Regions from separate parts of the Labrys sp. E2SS-1L genome, predicted to be linked through region 1. Evidence: riboswitches for the same ligand, from Rfam matches in the RefSeq annotation. Region 1 holds a riboswitch; the other holds the start of a gene.
The links. A riboswitch is a leader RNA that binds a small molecule or an ion and turns the genes downstream of it on or off. The one in region 1 is predicted to bind thiamine pyrophosphate.
Positions count from the first base shown of each region.

Region 2: it holds a riboswitch for thiamine pyrophosphate, as region 1 does, so the genes downstream of both, thiB (thiamine ABC transporter substrate binding subunit) here and thiC (phosphomethylpyrimidine synthase ThiC) in region 1, are expected to answer to the same signal.

Region 1 covers NZ_CP172712.1:1,280,022-1,289,834, reverse strand. The annotation lists gene ACIGJE_RS05850 (GMC family oxidoreductase) at 1-1,463, shown strand, start outside; TPP riboswitch at 1,807-1,914, shown strand; gene thiC (phosphomethylpyrimidine synthase ThiC) at 2,016-3,857, shown strand; gene thiO (glycine oxidase ThiO) at 3,841-4,848, shown strand; gene thiS (sulfur carrier protein ThiS) at 4,845-5,042, shown strand; gene ACIGJE_RS05830 (thiazole synthase) at 5,158-5,955, shown strand; gene ACIGJE_RS05825 (thiamine phosphate synthase) at 5,952-6,587, shown strand; gene thiD (bifunctional hydroxymethylpyrimidine kinase/phosphomethylpyrimidine kinase) at 6,584-7,366, shown strand; gene ACIGJE_RS05815 (outer membrane protein) at 7,871-8,524, shown strand; gene ACIGJE_RS05810 (outer membrane protein) at 9,182-9,813, shown strand, end outside.
Region 2 covers NZ_CP172712.1:2,799,891-2,809,703, reverse strand. The annotation lists gene fabD (ACP S-malonyltransferase) at 1-451, opposite strand, end outside; gene ACIGJE_RS12905 (NAD(P)H-dependent oxidoreductase) at 689-1,285, opposite strand; gene ade (adenine deaminase) at 1,473-3,176, opposite strand; gene ACIGJE_RS12895 (thiamine ABC transporter ATP-binding protein) at 3,368-4,000, opposite strand; gene ACIGJE_RS12890 (ABC transporter permease subunit) at 3,984-5,540, opposite strand; gene thiB (thiamine ABC transporter substrate binding subunit) at 5,750-6,763, opposite strand; TPP riboswitch at 6,817-6,929, opposite strand; gene ACIGJE_RS12880 (HAD family hydrolase) at 7,063-7,725, opposite strand; gene ACIGJE_RS12875 (ABC transporter ATP-binding protein) at 7,741-9,486, opposite strand; gene mobA (molybdenum cofactor guanylyltransferase MobA) at 9,713-9,813, opposite strand, start outside.

The sequences.
Region 1 (9,813 bases):
TCCCGGTCGGCTATCTCTATTGCATGGGCAATCCGCGCACCGACTGGGGCTACAGGACCGTGGCCGAGCCGGGCCTGAACGGGCGCAGCCTCGCCTATCCGCGCGGGCGGGTGATGGGCGGCTGCTCCTCGATCAACGGCATGATCTACATGCGCGGCCAGGCCGCCGACTATGACCAATGGCAGCAGCTCGGCAATGCCGGCTGGGGCTGGGACGATGTACTGCCGCTGTTCCGGCGTTCGGAGAACCACCATGCGGGGAGCGCGGCCTTTCATGGTTCGGAGGGCGAGCTGCGCGTCGAGCGCCAGCGCCTGTCCTGGCCGATCCTGGACTCGGTGCGCGAGGCGGCCGAGGAACTCGGCGTGCCCCAGATCGACGATTTCAATGCCGGCGACAACACCGGCTCGGCCTATTTCGAGGTCAACCAGAAGGCCGGCTTTCGCTTCAATGCCGTCAGGGCCTTCATCAACCCCGTCCGGCATCGCAAGAACCTCACCATCCTCACCAGGGCGATGGCCGAGCGCATCCGCTTCGCGAACGGACGTGCCGAGGGCCTCGAATTGAGGCTTGATGGCAAGCCCGCCCACGTCTCGATCAGGCGCGAGCTGGTGCTGGCGGCCGGCGCCATCGGCACGCCGCAGCTCCTGCAGCTTTCCGGCGTCGGCCCGGCGGCGCTGCTGGCCAGGCACGGCATCCCGCTCGTGCTGGAGGCGCCCGGGGTCGGCGAGAACCTGCAGGACCATCTGCAGATCCGCACCGTGTTCAAGATCAGCGGCGCACGCACCCTGAACGAATGGCAGGCCTCGCTGCTGGGCAAGGCCGAGATCACCCTCACCTATGCCCTCAAGCGTTCGGGGCCGATGGCGATGGCACCGAGCCAGCTCGGCATCTTCATGAAGTCTGATCCGCGCTTCTGCAGCGCCAATATCGAGTTCCACGTCCAGCCCCTGTCGCTCGACGCCTTCGGTTCGCCGCTGCATCCTTTTCCGGCCATCACCGTCTCGGTCTGCAATCTCCGGCCGGAGGCACGCGGCCATGTCCGCATCGTCTCGCCGGATGCCCGGACCCATCCCGAAATCGCCCCGAACTACCTCTCGACCGAGGGGGACCGCGCCGTCGCGGCCGATTCGATCCGCGCAGCCCGCCGCCTGATGGCGACGAAGCGTATGCAGGCCTTCCGGCCGGAAGAACTGAAGCCCGGGCCGGCGATCCAGTCGGCCGAGGATCTCGCCAAGGCTGCCGGCGACATCGCCACCACCATCTTCCATCCGGTCGGCACGGCCCGCATGGGCAGCGATGCGGCAGCCGTGGTCGATCCCGAGCTGCGCCTGCGCGGTATGTCCGGCCTGCGCATCGCCGATGCCTCTGTCATGCCGACCATCGTTTCCGGCAATACCCATGCCCCCGTGGTGATGATTGCCGAGAAGGCCTCCGACATGATCGCGGCGGCCTGGCGGGAGTGAGGCGACGCGACGACCCCTTTGGGGGGTCCTGGTGCCCTGGCCAGAAAAGTCAAGGAAACCTCGACCTTTGTCATCACCGGGCTTGTCCCGGTGATCTAGGGCCCACATTCTCCGCGAATTGCAGCAGCTGGATGCCCGGGACGGGCCCGGGCATGACAAAGGTTGAGCCTTTCTCGGTTCTGTTGCGAGTTTTGAGTCAGTATTTCAGACCCGGCTCTTTCTTAGAGTTAGCGATGCAGGCGGGTCTGAAGACCCGCCCCCCTAAAGAGTGCCGCAGCCTTCTTCCAAAATAATGCGACAATCCTTCGCTCTGGACGCAGGCCGATTCCGGGTCTAACCTTGGAATCGTTCCGAGGGGTGTCCTGCGCAAGCGGGGCTGAGATGGCCTAGAGCCGAACCCTTCGAACCTGATCCGGGTCATGCCGGCGAAGGGACGGGAACAGGGCTTTGGCGCTAGAAATTGGCTCCAGGTCCCGGAATTGGCTGAGATGCCGGTTCTGCCCAGACAATCGTCGCCCCGGATCTCCATGACTCGCAACGAGGAGGAGATCCATGAATATCCAAAATCCCAAGACCAAGATCGCCGCGCCCCAAAGCGTGACCACCGGTCCCATTGCCGGCTCCCGCAAGGTCTATGCGGCCCCCGCTTCGCATCCTGAGATGCGGGTGCCCTTCCGCGAGATCGCGCTGAGCGACGCGTCGCTCGCTCCCATCCGCGTCTACGATCCCTCCGGCCCCTACACCGAGGACGGCGCCAGCATCGATCTGCAGCAGGGCTTGCCGACCCTGCGCGAAGGCTGGATCGCCGGCCGCGGCTTCGGTGCGATCGAGGGCCGTACCGTTAGACCTGAGGACAATGGCAATGTCTCCGCCGACCGGCTGGTGGCGCCCTGCCCCGCCGAACGCAAGCTGCGTCGCGGCGCCGACGGCCAGCTTGTCACCCAATATGAGTTCGCCAAGGCCGGCATCGTCACCGAGGAGATGGTCTACGCCGCCTTCCGCGAGAACCTCGCCCGCGAGAAGGCCCTCGAAGGCGCGGCCGGGCGCCGGGCAGACGGCGAGGATTTCGGTGCGGCCATTCCCGAGTTCGTCACGCCGGAATTCGTGCGCGACGAAATCGCCCTGGGCCGGGCCATCCTACCCGCCAACATCAACCATCTCGAACTCGAGCCGATGGTGATCGGCCGCAACTTCCTGGTGAAGGTCAACGCCAATATCGGCAACTCGGCCGTCACCTCCGGCGCCGCCGAGGAAGTGGAGAAGCTGGTCTGGGCCACGCGCTGGGGCGCCGATACGGTGATGGACCTCTCCACCGGACGCAACATCCACAACATCCGCTCCTGGATCCTGCGCAACTCGCCGGTGCCGATCGGCACGGTGCCGATCTACCAGGCGCTGGAGAAGGTCGACGGCGATCCCTTGAAGCTCGACTGGGAAGTCTTCAAGGATACGCTGATCGAGCAGGCCGAGCAGGGCGTCGACTATTTCACCATCCATGCCGGCGTTCGCCTCGCCCATGTGCCGCTCACCGCCAGCCGCGTCACCGGCATCGTCTCGCGCGGCGGCTCGATCATGGCGCGCTGGTGCCTGGCCGGGCATCGCGAGAGCTTCCTCTATGAGCATTTCGGCGACATCTGCGACATCATGCGCCGCTATGACGTCTCCTTCTCGCTCGGCGACGGCTTGCGTCCCGGCTCGATCGCCGATGCCAACGACGCCGCCCAGTTCGCCGAACTGGAGACGCTGGGCGAACTGACCAAGATCGCCTGGGACAGGGGCTGCCAGGTGATGATCGAGGGGCCGGGCCATGTGCCTATGCACAAGATCAAGCAGAACATGGACAAGCAGCTTGCCGCCTGCGGCGAGGCTCCCTTCTACACGCTCGGGCCGCTGACGACCGACATTGCGCCGGGCTATGATCACATCACCTCCGGCATCGGCGCGGCGATGATCGGCTGGTTCGGCACGGCGATGCTCTGCTACGTCACGCCCAAGGAGCATCTCGGCCTGCCCAACCGCGACGACGTCAAGACCGGCGTGATCACCTATCGCATCGCCGCCCATGCCGCCGATCTCGCCAAGGGCCATCCCGCCGCCAAGGTCCGCGACGACGCCCTGTCGCAGGCCCGCTTCGACTTCCGCTGGGAGGACCAGTTCAACCTCTCCCTCGATCCGGATACGGCGCGCGCCTATCACGACGAGACCTTGCCCAAGGATGTGCACAAGGTCGCGCATTTCTGCTCGATGTGCGGGCCGAAATTCTGCTCGATGAAGATCACGCAGGATCTTCGCGACGAGGTGCGGGCGATGGAGGAAGCCGCGCGGCAGGGCATGGCGGAAAAATCGCGCGAATTCCTCGAACAGGGCGGGGCCCTCTATGTCCCGGCCGAATGACGTCAAGCGCGTCACCGTGGTGGGGGCCGGCGTCGCCGGCCTCGTCACGGCGATGGAATGCGCGGCGCGAGGCGCCGAGGTCGAGATCCTGGAGCGCAGCGAGGTCCTGGGTGTCCAGGCCTGTTCCTGGCTGGCCGGCGGTATGCTCGCGCCCTGGTGCGAACGAGAAAGCGCCGAGATCGAGGTCGAGCGGCGCGGCGAACTCGCGCTCGCCTGGTGGCCGCGCCATGTGCGGGAAACCGTGCAGCGCGGCACGCTGGTGGTCGCTCCCGCCCGCGACGGCAGCGAGATTGCCCGTTTCGCCCGCCGTACGAAGGCGCATGTCCCGGTAGACGTATCAGGCATCGCCACGCTCGAGCCGGACCTTGCCGGCCGCTTCCACCAGGGCCTGTTCTTTCCGCGCGAAGCCCATCTCGACCCGAGACGGGCGCTGCAGGTGCTGGCCGGGCGCCTCGCCGACCTCGGCGTCGCCATCCGCTTCGGGATCGAAGCCGAGCCGCACGCCCTCGATGCGGATGCCGTGATCGACTGCCGCGGCTTTGCTGCGCGCGCCGAACTGCCCGATCTGCGCGGTGTCCGGGGCGAGGCCATCGTAGTCCACGCGCCGGGCGTCACCCTCTCCCGGCCCGTGCGTTTCCTGCACCCGCGTTTTCCGCTCTATATCGTGCCGCGCGCCGACCATCGCTTCATGATCGGCGCCACCATGATCGAGAGCGAGCATAGGGGGCCGCCGACCCTGCGCTCGACCATGGAACTGATTGCAGCCGCCTTCAGCCTGCATCCGGCCTTCGGCGAGGCCGAAATCCTCGAGCTCGAAGCCGGACTGCGCCCCGCCTTTCCCGACAATCTGCCGCGCCTCACCGTGGTCGGGCGCGTCATCTCGCTCAACGGCCTGTTCCGCCACGGTTTCCTGCTCTCGCCGGCCCTGGCCCAGGAAGCCGCCGACCGAATCCTGCCCGTGCGGACAGCCCAGCAAGGAGTTTGCGCATGACCTTGACCGTCAACGGCGAACGCCAGGAAACCGAGGCCGCCACCCTCGCCCGCCTGCTCGAGGCGCTCGAACTCGGCGACAGCGTGGTGGCCACCGCCCTGAATGGCCGCTTCGTCAGGGCCGTCGATCGCGATCGGACCGCCCTCAAGGACGGCGATGCAGTCGAGATTCTCGCGCCCCGGCAGGGAGGGTGACGGAGCGCGGACATCACAGCGACATGCAGACATGTCGCGATGTCCGCTCTTCCCTTTTCACGACGCGTTGCGGTTCAAGAGCGGACGAGACGTCCGCGCACCCGGAAATGACACCATGACCGACACCCTCATTTTCTACGACACCCCCTTCACCTCCCGCCTGCTGCTCGGCACGGCGCAATATCCCTCGCCCGCCATTCTCGCCGAGGCCGTGCGCGCGTCCGGGGCCGGCATCGTTACCGTCTCGTTGCGCCGGGAGTCCGGCGGGGAGCGCAGCGGCCAGAGCTTCTGGGGCCTGATCCGCGAGCTCGGCGTCAAGGTGCTGCCCAACACCGCCGGCTGCCATAGCGTGAAGGAAGCGGTGACGACGGCGCAGATGGCACGCGAAGTCTTCGGCACGAGCTGGATCAAGCTGGAGGTGATCGGCGACGCCGATACCTTGCAGCCCGATGTCTTCGGCCTGGTGGAGGCGGCCCGCATCCTCGTCTCCGAAGGCTTCGAGGTATTCCCCTACACCACCGAGGACCTGGTGGTGGCCGAACGCCTGGTCGACGCCGGCTGCCGGGTGCTGATGCCCTGGGGCGCACCGATCGGCTCGGGGCGCGGTCTCAACAATGTCTATGGGCTGCGCAGCATGCGGGCGCATTTCCCCGGCATTCCGCTGGTGGTCGATGCCGGCATCGGCACGCCATCGCACGCGGCGCATGCCATGGAACTCGGCTATGACGCGGTGCTGCTCAACACCGCCGTCGCCAAGGCGGGCGATCCCGCCGGCATGGCGCGGGCCTTTGCGCTTGGCATCGAGGCCGGGCGCCTCGCCTTCCTTGCCGACCCCATGTTGCCGCGCGACATGGCAGCCCCCTCGACACCAGTCTTCGGCCAGGCAAATCTGGATTCGGTGGTGCTGGCATGAGCATCATCGACACTATCTGGCGGCTCGATCCCTTCTATCCCGTGGTCGACAGCGTCGACTGGGTCGAGCGACTGGTAAAGCAGGGCACGAAACTGGTGCAGCTGCGCATCAAGGATCGCGACGACGAGACTGTTATGCCCGAGATCCGCGCAGCCTTGACGGTCTGCCGCGCCTATGGCGCCGATCTGGTGGTCAACGATTATTGGCGGGCGGCCATCGCGGCCGGTGCCGATTTCCTCCATCTCGGCCAGGGCGACCTCGACACTGCCGACCTCGCCGCCATCCGCGCTGCAGGGCTGAAGCTCGGCATCTCGACGCATGACCACGCCGAGCTCGCGCGCGCGCTCGCGCGCGATCCTGATTATGTGGCGCTGGGGCCGATCTATCCCACCACGCTCAAGGTGATGCCTTTCGCTCCGCAGGGGCTGGAGCGCATCGGCGAATGGAAAAAGCTGATCGGCGACCTGCCGCTGGTCGCCATCGGCGGCATCACCCTCGAACGGGCGCCGGCCTGCCTCGCCGCCGGGGCCGACGTCATCGCCATGGTCAGCGACGTTGTCAGGCATCCCGATCCGGACGCTCGTACCCAAGCCTGGTTGGCCGCGACCCGGCCGGCTTCGGTCAGGACATGACGGCAATCGCGCTCAGCATTGCCGGTTCCGATTCGGGCGGCGGAGCCGGTATCCAGGCCGACCTTGCCGCCTTTCGCGCCTTCGGCGTGTTCGGCACCACTGTTATCACCGCCGTGACGGCGCAGAACACCCGCGGCATCAGCGCCATCCATGCAGTCCCGCCGGACGTGCTCGCTGCACAGCTCGATGCCGTGCTCGACGATTTCGAGGTCAGAGCCATCAAGATCGGCATGGTGCCGAGCGCCGGGCACGCGCGCGCCATCGCCGAAAGGCTGACAGGCTTGGGATTGCCCATCGTGCTCGATCCGGTGATGTCGGCGAGCACCGGCCGGCTGCTGGGCGAGACGGGGACGCTCGCGGCCCTCAAGGCCGATCTCCTGCCGCTCGCCACCTGCCTGACGCCAAATCTGCCGGAAGCGGCAATCCTGTTGAACGAGGCATTGGCGGAGAGCGAAGCGCAAATGATCGAGCAAGCCCAGGCCCTTCTCGAGTTCGGTCCGCGGGCAGTCCTGCTGAAGGGGGGACATGGCCATCTCGGCGAGGCGGTCGACATTCTCGCTACCCGCGATGATACCCGGCGCTTTGCCGGAGCCTGGGTCAGAACCCCAAACCTGCATGGGACGGGCTGCGCGCTCTCTTCGGCCATTGCCGCCAACCTCGCGGGCGGCCGCACACTCGCCGCCTCGGTTGGACGCGCCAAGGAATGGCTGGCGGATTGCCTGAAAGCCGGAATCAAGCTCCAAATCGGGTGTGGCTGTGGCCCTGCCGTGCCTTTTTGAGAGAAAATCGAACAGCCATGCAAAAGATGCAGTCCTGCCCTCTCATTGCAGCAAAGCAATCCCACGCCACATTCCGCCCCACAATGTGGCGCAAATGGGGCAGGTTCTTTGCACAATTGCCAAGCGGCTCGACTTGGTCCGGACCGTGCTGCAGAGCAGCATGAAGCGTCTCACAAGCATAGATCCCCCCTCATCGCCACCGACAGCGGTGATACCCTACGGCTAATTCGCTGACGTTCAATTCAAACAACACGTATAGTTCTTGGAATTTTTATTAATTACCCCGAAACTCAAATTCTATTGGGAAAACTTTTGCGACCGCGAAAGTCATTTAATTGCATTTTAACTGTATGATGCCATCGCATCTGTCTTATTTTTGCCTTGAAATCTGCGCGGGCCTGTCACCAGTTCGAATGCCGGTGTGGCGAAAACGCTACAGACTCCGTCAACGCTTTCTGCTTATATCCAGCCACTGTGATTTTCCGGTTTTTGGAGTATCGAACTATGAAAATGCGTTTGGCCCTCGCGGCTCTCCTCCTCACCTCGACCTCGGCTTTCGCTGCCGACCTGGCTCCCCAGGCTGTCGAGCCGGTCGCTCCGGTCGTCGCTCCCGTCTACAACTGGACCGGCTTCTACGCTGGTATCCATGCTGGCGCTGCCATCGGCCAGGGCAAGATTGACCACGCCAAGCTCAATGGCACCGGTTTCCTCGGCGGCGTGCATGCCGGCTACAATGCCCAGTTCGACGGCGGCTGGGTCGTTGGTCTCGAGACCGACATCGACTATTCGAGCGTCAAGAAGTCCAAGGCTGTCACCGATGGCGACATCGTCACTCGCGCCACCCTCAAGAACGAGTGGCAGGGTTCGACCCGCGCTCGCTTCGGCTATGCCTTCGACAACATCCTGCCCTACGTGACGGGCGGTGTTGCCTACGGCAACGTCAAGACCAGCATTGCCGGCGTTGGTTCCAAGACCGACACCCGCGTGGGTTGGACCGCTGGCGCTGGCGTCGAATACGCCATCGACCAGAACTGGATCGTTCGCGGCGAAGCCCGCTATGTCGACCTCGGAGACAAGAGCAGCACCTTCGGCGGCACTCGCCACAAGGTGAAGTTCAACTCCACCGACCTGACCCTCGGCGTGAGCTACAAGTTCTGATCCGCGTATCTGGATCATTGCGTAAGGAAGAGCCCGGCGGAAGCCGGGCTTTTTCTTTTGCCGGTATCGGGTTGCAAAACAGCCACGCCGAAACGCTGGCTATCGTTATGGCACGGCGCCGCACGCCACGGTCAGCTCCCAGGGCGGCTCGAAGCAAGTTCCGGGACAAAATTCGTTCTGACCGAGCCATTCCTTCGACTGCGCTCGCCGCTCACCAGAACATTTTGCGATTCCTGGCGATTCGTTCCGTTCCGACCGTGGGACGTTCCAGTTCCCTCTCGCCCCTACGCCGGGGTGTACTGGTGCCGAACCAACCTTCGGCAAGACCGGCCTCTGTCGCGCAACGGCCGATGCAAAGCACAACTCGACACTATACTTGGCTTGAAGATGGCACAATTGTCACGGATCGGCGCCACCCCATTGCAACGCGGCCGTACATCTGAATTTAATTTCAAATTTCTTCGAATTTAATTATTACATTCATAAATCTAATACAATTTTAACCTTATCTCAATGGGTCCGTTTTTGGATTTTCGAAACAAGCACGACTCCAGCTTCGTTCGTTTGTCTAGCACTGTGACCGGAATGCTACAGACTCCCAGGACGGTTTCTGTTTATATGCTCCCACACTGAATTTCCGGCCCTGGAGTCCTAGTAATGAAAATGCGTTTGGCCCTCGCGGCTCTCCTCCTCACCTCGACCTCGGCTTTCGCCGCCGATCTGGCTCCCCAGGCTGTCGAGCCGGTCGCTCCGGTCGTCGCTCCCGTCTACAACTGGACCGGCTTCTACGCTGGTGTCCACGCCGGTGCACTGATCGGCCAGGGCAAGGTTGACCATGCCAAGTTCGACGGTGCAGGCTTCCTCGGCGGCGTGCATGCCGGCTATAATGCGCAGTTCGACGGCGGCTGGGTCGTTGGTCTTGAGACCGACATCGACTATTCGAGCTTCAAGAAGTCGAAGTCGATCACCGATGGCGAAGTCGTTGCCCGCGGCACCCTCAAGAACGAGTGGATGGGCTCGACCCGCGCTCGCTTCGGCTATGCCTTCGACAATATCCTGCCCTACGTGACGGGCGGTGTTGCTTACGGCAACGTCAAGACCAGCATTGCCGGCGTGGGTTCCAAGACCGACACCCGCGTGGGTTGGACCGCTGGCGCCGGCGTCGAATACGCCATCGACCCGAACTGGATCGTTCGTGGCGAAGCCCGCTATATCGACCTCGGCGACAAGAGCGTCACCATTGCCGGCGACCGCACGAAGGTGAAGTTCGACGCCGTCGACCTGAATCT
Region 2 (9,813 bases), 1.5 Mb from region 1:
CGGCGACGGCGGCCGCCTGCTCGTAGTCGAGACCGAGGAGGGCGGCCATGGCGCCGGTCCCCACGGGCGTCGCGGCCTGCATCGCCCGCCCGCGAATGCGCAGCAGGCGGGCCGTATCGGCGATCGTCAGCGCCCCCGATGCAGCCAGGGCCGAATATTCGCCGAGCGAATGGCCGGCAACGAAGCTGGCATGTTTCCGGAGATCGAGGCCAGCCTCGTCCTGCAGCACACGGAAGGCTGCCAGGGAGACGGCCATCAGCGCCGGCTGGGCGTTCTCCGTGAGCGTGAGGTCGTTGTCCGGGCCATCCCAGATCACGGCCGTCAGCTTCTGGCCAAGCGCTGCGTCGATCTCGTCGAAGACGGCGCGGGCCACGGGAAAGGCATCGGCAAGCGCCTTGCCCATCCCCACGCTTTGGCTTCCCTGGCCGGGAAACGTGAAGGCGATACTCATGCAAGAACCCCGTTTGAGACGGCGCGTTGAGACAATAGGCTGCTGCCTGAGTCAAGTCCGAAGGGTGAGAATACCCGTTCATCTTACACAAACTTGGCAAAACTCGGTCTTTGCGGATCTTTCGGCAGAGCTCGCTGGCAATTCCGCCGCCCGGGGCGCATCCGCGTCAACCGACCGCGTGTTTAGAATTGGTCAAATATCCTCCCAACATTCTGCGGAACCGCCTTCCGGCACTTCTCAATTCTTGAGAGATGCCAGCCTCTTCTCGACTTTCGCAAGAAAATAGCGACGCTGCTTTTCGGTGGTTTCGTCGAGACGGTGCAGTGCCAGCCACATCGTGCGACAATGCGGAGCGCAAAGACTCTTCAGGCCGCGCAGAAGAATATTGCGTCCAGGCGCCTTCATGAACAAGGTCCACCACCACCAGGGCGATCCCAATGTGGAGATGACGCCCAGCAGGCGGATCTGTGTCAGCACCGGGCCGATCGCCTTGCCGTTTTCGGGCATGGTGAAGGTGGCGTGCGGCACCCAGACCCGCTCGAGCCAGCCCTTGAGCATGGCCGGCGGTCCATACCACCAGGTGGGATGAATGAAGATGAGCCCCTCGCACCAGCGCAATTGCGCCAGATGCTCGGCCACGGGCGCCTCATTGCTGCCCGGCTCGTGATAGCCGCGCCTTTCCTCTGCACTCATCACCGGATTGAAACCCTGCGCATAAAGGTCGATCAGGCGGACCTCATGCCCCGCCTTGCCGAGCGCGCGCAGGGCGGTATCCCGGATCGAGGCGCCAAAGCTCTCCGAACAAGGATGGCAATAGACGACGAGGAGTTTCATCGCGGGTACTCTGAAGCGAAGTGCGCTTTGATAAGAAACGCACTTTTATACTAAAATCGGCTCGACGCATCGCTGTGATTTGAGTTTATTTATTCAAATCACAAAAGTTTTTAGCCGGAAACTGAGTCCGGAATACTGCATGAGCGGTGGTTGCAGAATGCTGATGCAGCACCGTCAAGACCATGACTCAAGCGGCGATCAATTCGAAGCGATCGACGTCGACCATGCCCTTGTCGGTGATCTTGAGATGGGGAATGACCGGCAAGGGCAGGAAAGCCACCTGCAGGAAGGGTTCGGCCAGGGTGACACCAAGGGATTTGGCGGCTGCGCGCAGCGGAATCAGGTGGTCTCGCACTTCCTCGAAAGTCAGCAAGCTCATCAGGCCCGCCACCGGCAGCGCCAATTCGGCCAGGATGACGCCATCCCGGGCCACCACGAAGCCGCCGCCGATCTCGCCGAGGCGGTTGACCGCCAGCGCCATGTCGGCGTCATCGGCACCGACCACGCAGATATTGTGCGAATCGTGTCCCACCGAGGAAGCGATTGCCCCCTGCTTCAAACCGAAGCCCTTGACGAAGCCGCGACCGATATTGCCGTTGACGCCATGGCGCTCGACCACGGCCACCTTCACCACGTCCTGGTCGAGGTCGATATTCCGATAACCACTCTCATAGGGCAGGCTCAACCTCAGATGCTCGGTGATGATCTTGCCGGGCACCACACCCATCACCGGCCCGGTCGGCCCGCCTGCCTTGACGCGGAAATCGGCCGCCGAAACGCGGGGAGACTTCATCGAGCCAAGCCCCACCGGTGCAATGCGGGTCCGCCCCTCGAACAAGCCGTCCTCCACCAGCCGGCCGGCGCTGATCACCTGGCGCACGGCACAATGGTCGAGATCCTCGATGAGCACGATATCGGCCCGCTTGCCGGGCGCGATCACGCCACGATCCCTGAGCCCGAAGGCCATGGCCGCCGACAGGGTCGCGGTGCGATAGGCCGCCAGCGGCTCGGCGCCGAGGGCGATGGCGGTGCGGATCATGAAATCCAGATGACCCTCCTCGGCAATGTCTAGGGGATTGCGATCGTCGGTGCAGAAGGCGAGATAAGGCGAGTTCCTGACCGTGATCAACTCGGCAAGGGCATGCAGATCCTTGGAAACGGAGCCTTCCCGGATCAGCAGCGTCATGCCCTTGGCAAGCTTTTCCCGGCCCTCCCTGGCCGTTGTCGTCTCATGGTCAGTACGAATGCGGGCGGTGAGATAGGCATTCAGATCCGTGCCGATGAGAAGCGGGGCATGGCCGTCGATATGGCCGTCCTGGAACGGCAGAAGCTTGGCGAGGCAGGCAGGATCGGCGTTGATCACGCCCGGGAAATTCATGAACTCGGCAAGGCCGATCACGCGGGGGTGGTTCTTGAAGGGTGCGAGATCCGCAGCCTCGAGCCTCGCACCGGCGGTCTCCAGATGGGTGGAGGGCACGCAGCTCGAAAGCTGGACGCGCAGGTCCAGCGCCGTCTCACCGGCCGCCTCCAGAAAATAGCGGATGCCATCGGCCCCGACCACGTTGGAAATCTCATGCGGATCGCAAATGGCCGTGGTCACGCCATGCCGGAGCACGCAGCGGTCGAATTCGGGAGGGGTGACAAGCGAGGATTCGACATGCAGATGCGTGTCGATGAAACCGGGCACGGCCACAAGCCCGCGCCCGTCGATCTCGCGCCGGCCGCGATAGCTGGCATAGGTGCCGACGATGCGATCTCCGCCGATGGCGATATCGGTCTCGGCGAGGTCGCCGCTGACAAGGTCGAGGAGGCGCACATTCTTGATCACCAAATCCGCCGGCTCGGTGCCCCGCCCCTGGGCGATCAATCGGGCGAGTTCGCTGGCGTCCATCCGGGCGATTCCTTCTGCATGCAAAGGAGCAACTTAGACCTTGGAGCGCGGACTTCCAGTCCGCTTTTCCTTGTCGGCGAAGGCACGGCACCCTGGAGGATCGATCTCCGCAGTTCCATCAATTGAGGGAGCAGATCGACCATCTCGGAAACGTGTCGCACGAGGGGATCGCCCCTCCGTGTTGCCTCGCCTCAGCCCACGACCCGTCCATCTGCAACCGTGATGACCTGATCGGCCCTGCCCTCGACATCTTCGGGCGTATGCGTGGTCATCAGCACGGTCAGATTCTTCTCGCGACGCAGCGTATCGATGAGATCGATCATGTCGGCACGCATGGTGGGATCGAGCCCTGTCAGCGGCTCGTCGAGCAGCAGCAGCGGGCGCGTGGTCAGCATGGCACGCGCGAGCGCGACGCGCTGGCGTTGGCCACCGGAGAGCTCTGAAGGCAGGCGCGCTTCCATGCCGGCCAGATCGACATGGTCGAGCATCGCCGAGATGGCCTGGCGATCGGCCGCCGAGAGCCGAAGGGAGGGCGACAGGGCGAGACCGGCATTCTGCAGGGCTGTGAGATTGGGCAGGAGATTATGGTCCTGGAAGACGATGGCCACCGGCCTGTCAGCCGGCTTCAGCGGCAGGAGATCGATCCCCCCGAAGCTGAGCCTGCCGCTCGCCGGCTTTTCGAAACCGGCAATGGCGTGCAGCAAGGTGGACTTGCCGCCGCCGGAAGGACCAACCATGGCCGCTAGCGCACCGCGCGGAACCGTGAGGTCGTAGCGCCCGGTCCAGTCGTCGATGATGATGGTGAGATTATCCACGACGAGCATACCGGCCTCCAAACCGCCCAGCCACCAGGAACAGCACGAGCACGAGACCGGCAAGCAGCGCGGCAATGCCGTCCGCCTCGGCGACACGGTAGGAGCCGAGCTTGGCGTAGAGCAAGGCCGGCAGTGTCACCAGGCTCTGCGAGCCGAACAGGGCCACCACGCCGAGATCGCCGAGCGAGAGCGCCATGGCAAGGGCGAAACCCGCCGTCGCCGAGGGGGCCAGCAAAGGCCACTCGACCAGACGCAACCGCGCCCAGCCGGTCAGGCCGAGATTGTCGGCCAGTCGGCCATACCGCTCCTCAGCCAGAGCCATGGGCGGATCGACGAGCCGGTGCACGAAAGGCAGAGCCATCATCGCATTGACCAGGATGAGAGCCGGCATCGCCACGAAATCGGTCGCGCCCAAGGCGCGGGCGATCACGTAGAGACCCGCTGCGAAAGCCAATGGCGGAGCGGCCAGTGTGAGCAAGGGCCCCGCGGCCATCAGACGGGCGAGACGGGGCCAGCCCTGCTTTGTCAGCGACAGGCGCGAACGCGACAGCAGGAGGGCAGCGGCCAGCGACAGCAAGGCAGCCGCCAATGCAACCACCAGACTGGTCACGAGGGCTCGGGGCACCTGCGGATCGATGCCAGCCATCAGCGTGCGGCCCGCGTGAATGACCGCCAGCAAGGGTGGCAGCAGCAGAAGCAGCGCAAAGCCGATGACCAGTGCATCGGCCAACTGCAGCCAGCCAGCTTCGCGATCGGGCCGTTCCAGCCTGCGTCCGACACTCGCCGCTTCCGGCGGGCGCACCAGCAACGGCGCGGCAAGCGTCACCAGCAGTGCCATGGCGACGATCTGCAGCAAGGCCAGCACCGCGGCCCGGGCAAAATCGGCATCGGAATGGATGGCCTGGTAGATTGCAACCTCAAACGTGGCACTCCCCGGCCCGCCTCCGAGCGTAAGGGGAATGGCGAAGGACGTCGCACAGGCGATGAAGATCAGGAGCGCGAGCGCCGGCAGGTCCCGCCTCAGCACCGGCCAGTCGATGCGACGAAAGATGGTAGCCGGAGGCATGCCGAGCGAGGCTGCCAGCCGCCAATGCTCGCCCGGCACCGCCTCCAGCGCCGCAAGGAACACCCGGCTCGCGAAGGCACCGTTGAAGAACACATGCACCATCAGGATGCCGGTGAGCCCGTAGAGCGAGATGGCCGGCAGGCCGATGGCGCCCAGCACGGTGTTGGCGATGCCGGCCCTACCGTAGATACCGGCAAAGGCGAACACGGCGACGATCGAGGGCAACGCCGCTGCAACGCCGAACAGGGCCAGCAGCAGCCGACGTCCGGGAAATTGCCGCCGGGCCAGCGCCAAGGCCACGAGCGCCCCGAACGAGAGGGACAGCAGAGTGGAGAGCAGCGCCTGATAGACGGTGAAACCGGCGATCGAGACGAGATAGCCGACATTGCCCTGCCAGGCGTCGCCGCCAGCCGCGAGAAACAGGCTGGCGAGCGCGGCGAGCACGAGTGCGGCAAGGCCGCCGAGGAGAATCAGGCCGGGCATTCAGATTGAAGCATCTTTACCCTCCCCTGGAGGGGGAGGGTCGGCCTGAAAGGCCGGGGTGGGGTGACTCTTTGCAAAATATTTCAGCTTTGGCCGAGGGAAGACGATTTGGAAGGGCCAGTGCATCCCACCCTACCCCGACACTTCGTGTCGACCCTTCCCCTCCAGGAGAGGGTAAAGGACCAGCGTCGAGCTTCACCTGCCCTTCCTCACTTCGCCATGGCGGCCAGCCATTCGTCGATCCAGGCCTTGCGGTTCTCGGCGAGCTTGGCCGGATCCGCCATCAAGGCCTTGGCGGGCACGGCAACGGCCTTGAAGCTCTCCGGCAGGCCGGCAGCGGGCGTCCTGGCCGGATACATCCAATTGGTCTCGGGCAGGACGGACTGGGCCTCGTCGGAGATGAGGAAGGTGAGGAACTGGCGCCCGAGTTCCTGCTGCTTTGAACTCGCCGTCACCCCGGCGACCTCGACCTGGGTCTGATGGCCTTCCGGGAACATCGCAGCCTTGTAGTTGGTCTTCTTCTCGGCACCGATATGGTAGGCGGGCGAGGTCGAATAGGAGAGCACCATGTCGGCCTCGCCCTTCAGGAAGAGCCCATAGGCTTCCGACCAGCCCGAAGTGACCGTGACGATGCGAGGCTTCAAGGATTTCCAGGCGTCGGAGGCCTTGTCGCCATACACGGCCTTCATCCATGCGAGTAGGCCAAGGCCCGGCGTGGAGGTGCGCGGATCCTCGATCACCAGCTTGGGACCGTTCTTGTCGTCGACGAGATCCTTCAGGCTGGCGGGCGGGATCTTGAGCTTGTCGCTGTCATAGACGAAGGCGAAATAGCCCCAGTCATAGGGAATGAAGGTCTTGTTGGTCCAAGGCTCGGGCAGGGAGAGCTTCTCGGCTGCCACGCCATGCGGCGCGAACAGGCCTGATTTCTCCGCCTCTCCCATCAGATTGTCGTCGAGCCCGACGACGACGTCGGCCTTGGTCGAGGCCCCTTCGAGCTTGAGCTTGGCGAAGAGGGCACCACCGTCATCGGCGGTGACATAGGTCAGCTTGCAGTTGCACTTGGCCTCGAAGGCGGTTTGCAGCGGCTTGCCGGGGCCATATTCGCCGGAGAAGCTCTCATAAGTGTAGACGGTGAGCACCGGCTTGTCGTCGGCCGAGGCCGTTGTGGCGACGGTGGCCAGTGCGAGAGCGGCGAGCAGTTTCCTCAGCATAGCGTCCTCCATGTCGAAAACGGTTCGATACGGATGACGGCGGTGAAGAAAATTGAGGTGAAGCTGAAAGCTTCGAAGCTCATCCCTCCGCCGGCACGACCCGGATCAGGTTCGATGGGTTAGACGTAGCTTGCGGCCATCGTCTTCTCAGCCCTTGCGGGCACCCCATGAGACAATTCTCGTGTTAGCGCTTTCCCGGCACGAGGGAAAGTCCGTTTCATCGCGGCAGCCGCCCTCTGCCGACGACAGGCCAAGACTTGGGGCCTCACCCAGCATCCGCGCCATGACGGAGCTGGGTCACCGGCCTGCGATCAGGCGATACCGAGCCGAGCTGCGGCGAAAGGTCGGAGGCGCGAATCCGTATAGTCGGGAATCGCCAGTTCCACGCCGGCCGCCAGCAGCGCCTCCTCGCTCATGCTGGTGGCAAGACCGATCACGGCAAGGCCCGCTGCCTTGCCAGCCGTGATGCCCGAGCGCGAATCCTCGAAGGCCAGGCTGGAAGCGGCCCGTCCGTACAGGCGCTCCAGGCCGACAAGGTAAGGATCTGGATGGGGCTTGGGATTGGCAACCTCAGCGCCGATCACCACGGTCGGAAAGCGTTCCACCAGGCCCAGATTGACCAGCTGATGCTCTGCATTGTCCCGCGGTGCATTGGTGACCACGCCGACCGGCACCCCGTTCTGCTCCAGCCAGTCGAGGAAATCCGTCAGTCCCTTCGCCGGCTTCAGCCCCACGAAGAGGCTGCGGAACATCGCCTCCTTGTCGTCGACGAGCTTGAGGGCGGCATCTTCGTCGAGATCCTTCAGGAAGTTCCTGGCAAGCAGGCTGTTGGGCTGGCCCATGATCTCGGAGACATAGGTGTCGAGGGAAAGCTCGATCCCGTGCGGCGCCACCATCTCGCGCCAGGCCTCGTAATGCAGGTGATCGGCATCGACCAAAGTGCCGTCGAGATCGAAGAGAGCAACGGATTTCACGAAACAAAACCTTCTTCAGAGAGGCAGGAGCTGGGGCTCGTCGCGGAACTGCACGGCATGGAGGGCGGCATAGCGCCCTGCCCTGGCGAGCAGCGCCTCATGGCTGCCCTCCTCCACCAGTCGGCCGCCGTCGATCACGCAGATCTTGTCGGCTTCCTGGATGGTCTGCAGCCGGTGGGCGATTACCACGACGGTGCGGCCGGCGCAGAGATCGTCGAGGGCATTCTGCACCGCCTGTTCGGATTGCGAGTCCAATGCGGCCGTGGCCTCGTCCAGAAGAATGATCGAGGCATCACGCAGGATGGCACGCGCGATCGCGATGCGGGCGCGCTGCCCGCCGGAAAGCTGCAGGCCGCGCTCACCGACCTCGGTGTCGTATTCCCGGTCGAAATCCACGATGAAGTCATGGGCATAGGCGGCTTTGGCCGCCGCCTCGATCGCCTCCTGGGAGGCACCCGGCCGGCCAAAGGCGATGTTCTCCCGGATGGTGCCGGCGAACAGGAAGACGTCCTGGCCGACATAGGCCATGGCACTGCGGAGGCTGGCGACGGAAACCGACGCGATGTCCTGCCCGTCGATTTCGATCGCGCCGGAGCCCGGCTCATAAAAGCGCAGGATCAGGTTGAGCACGGTCGACTTGCCGCTGCCGGACGGACCGACCAGAGCGGTCGTCTTGCCGGCCTCGGCGACCAGGGAGAGATCCTGCAAGACCGGCTCGTCCGGCTTGTAGCCGAAGCTCACCTGATCGAAGGCGATATGGCCACCTCTGTTGACGAAGGCGGGTTTCTTGCTCTCGCCTGCCCCTTCGCGCGCCGGCTGATCGATGATGTCGTAAAACATGCTCACGCCGGCAACGGCGGCGTTCAGGTCGACATTGACGCGAGCGAGTGCCTTGGACGGCGCATAGGCGGTGAGGAAGGCGAACAGGAAAGAGATCAACTCGTCGACTGTGAGCTGGCCGGCGGTGATACGCCAACCGCCATAGATGATGACCGCCGCAACGGCAAAACCGGCCATCGTCTCCATGATCGGGCCCGAACGATTGCCGAGCCCCGCCATCTTGTTGGCGGCTGCCTGGGCCTCGGCCACGCCGGCTGCCATGCGGGCCCGCATGGCCTGCTCCATGCCGAAGGACTTGACCACCCGGATCCCTTGCGAGGTTTCCTGAATGATTCCGGTGATCTGCGCGGTGCTCTGATATTGGCGCTTCACCACACGCCGGATCCGCTTGGTGATGTAGCGGATGCCGAGCACGGCAGGCGGCATCACCACGAGGGCAGACAAGGCCAATAGCGGATCACGCATGATCATCACGGCGATCAGTGCACCGACCTGCAGCACGTTGGAGACCGAGGTGACCAGAAGATTGGAGGCGATGCGCGAGGAATTGGCCACGAAAGTATTCGAGGCCACCATTTCGGTGGAATGGCGCGCGGTGAAATAGGCCATGTCCTGCTTCACGACATGATCGAACAGCCGCTGCTGCACGCTGGCGATGATGGAGTTGCCGATGCGGGCGAGCACGGTGTCCTTGGTATAGGCAGCCGCGCCGCGAACCAGGAAGACCACGACGACCAGCAGGGCAAAGCCTGTGATCTGCCCCATGCTCTGCTTGTCCCACATGGCGCGAATGACCGGTCCGATCAGCCAGGCCACCAGCCCGCCCATGGACGCTTCGATCGCGCCGGCAGCAATCGCCACGCCATAGGCGCGGGTGTGCTTGCTTCCTTCATCGGAGAACAGGCGCCGCAGCAACGGCATGGCGCGGACTGTGTTCTGAGCCTCTGTGGAAATGGTGGCAACTCCTGGAACAGCGCAGGTTCTTGCCAAACCCCCGCTGCACTCCGACCTTGGTTTCAACGCGCCTCTGCGTTTCCCGGGATGCCCCGTCGGTCGCAAAAAGCTCTGGCAATCGCCGCGCTTCTATCACCGGCGCGGAATTAAGGCCAGATGGCGGCACTAGCGCGCGATGGGACGACTTCCGCAGTCAGGCCGCCGGGAAACGGGCGAGGAGCGCCTCCGCCTCAGCCATTCCGGCGGAATCGTTGACATTGGCGAAGGGATCGAAGGGCTCGGCCGGCCACGTCA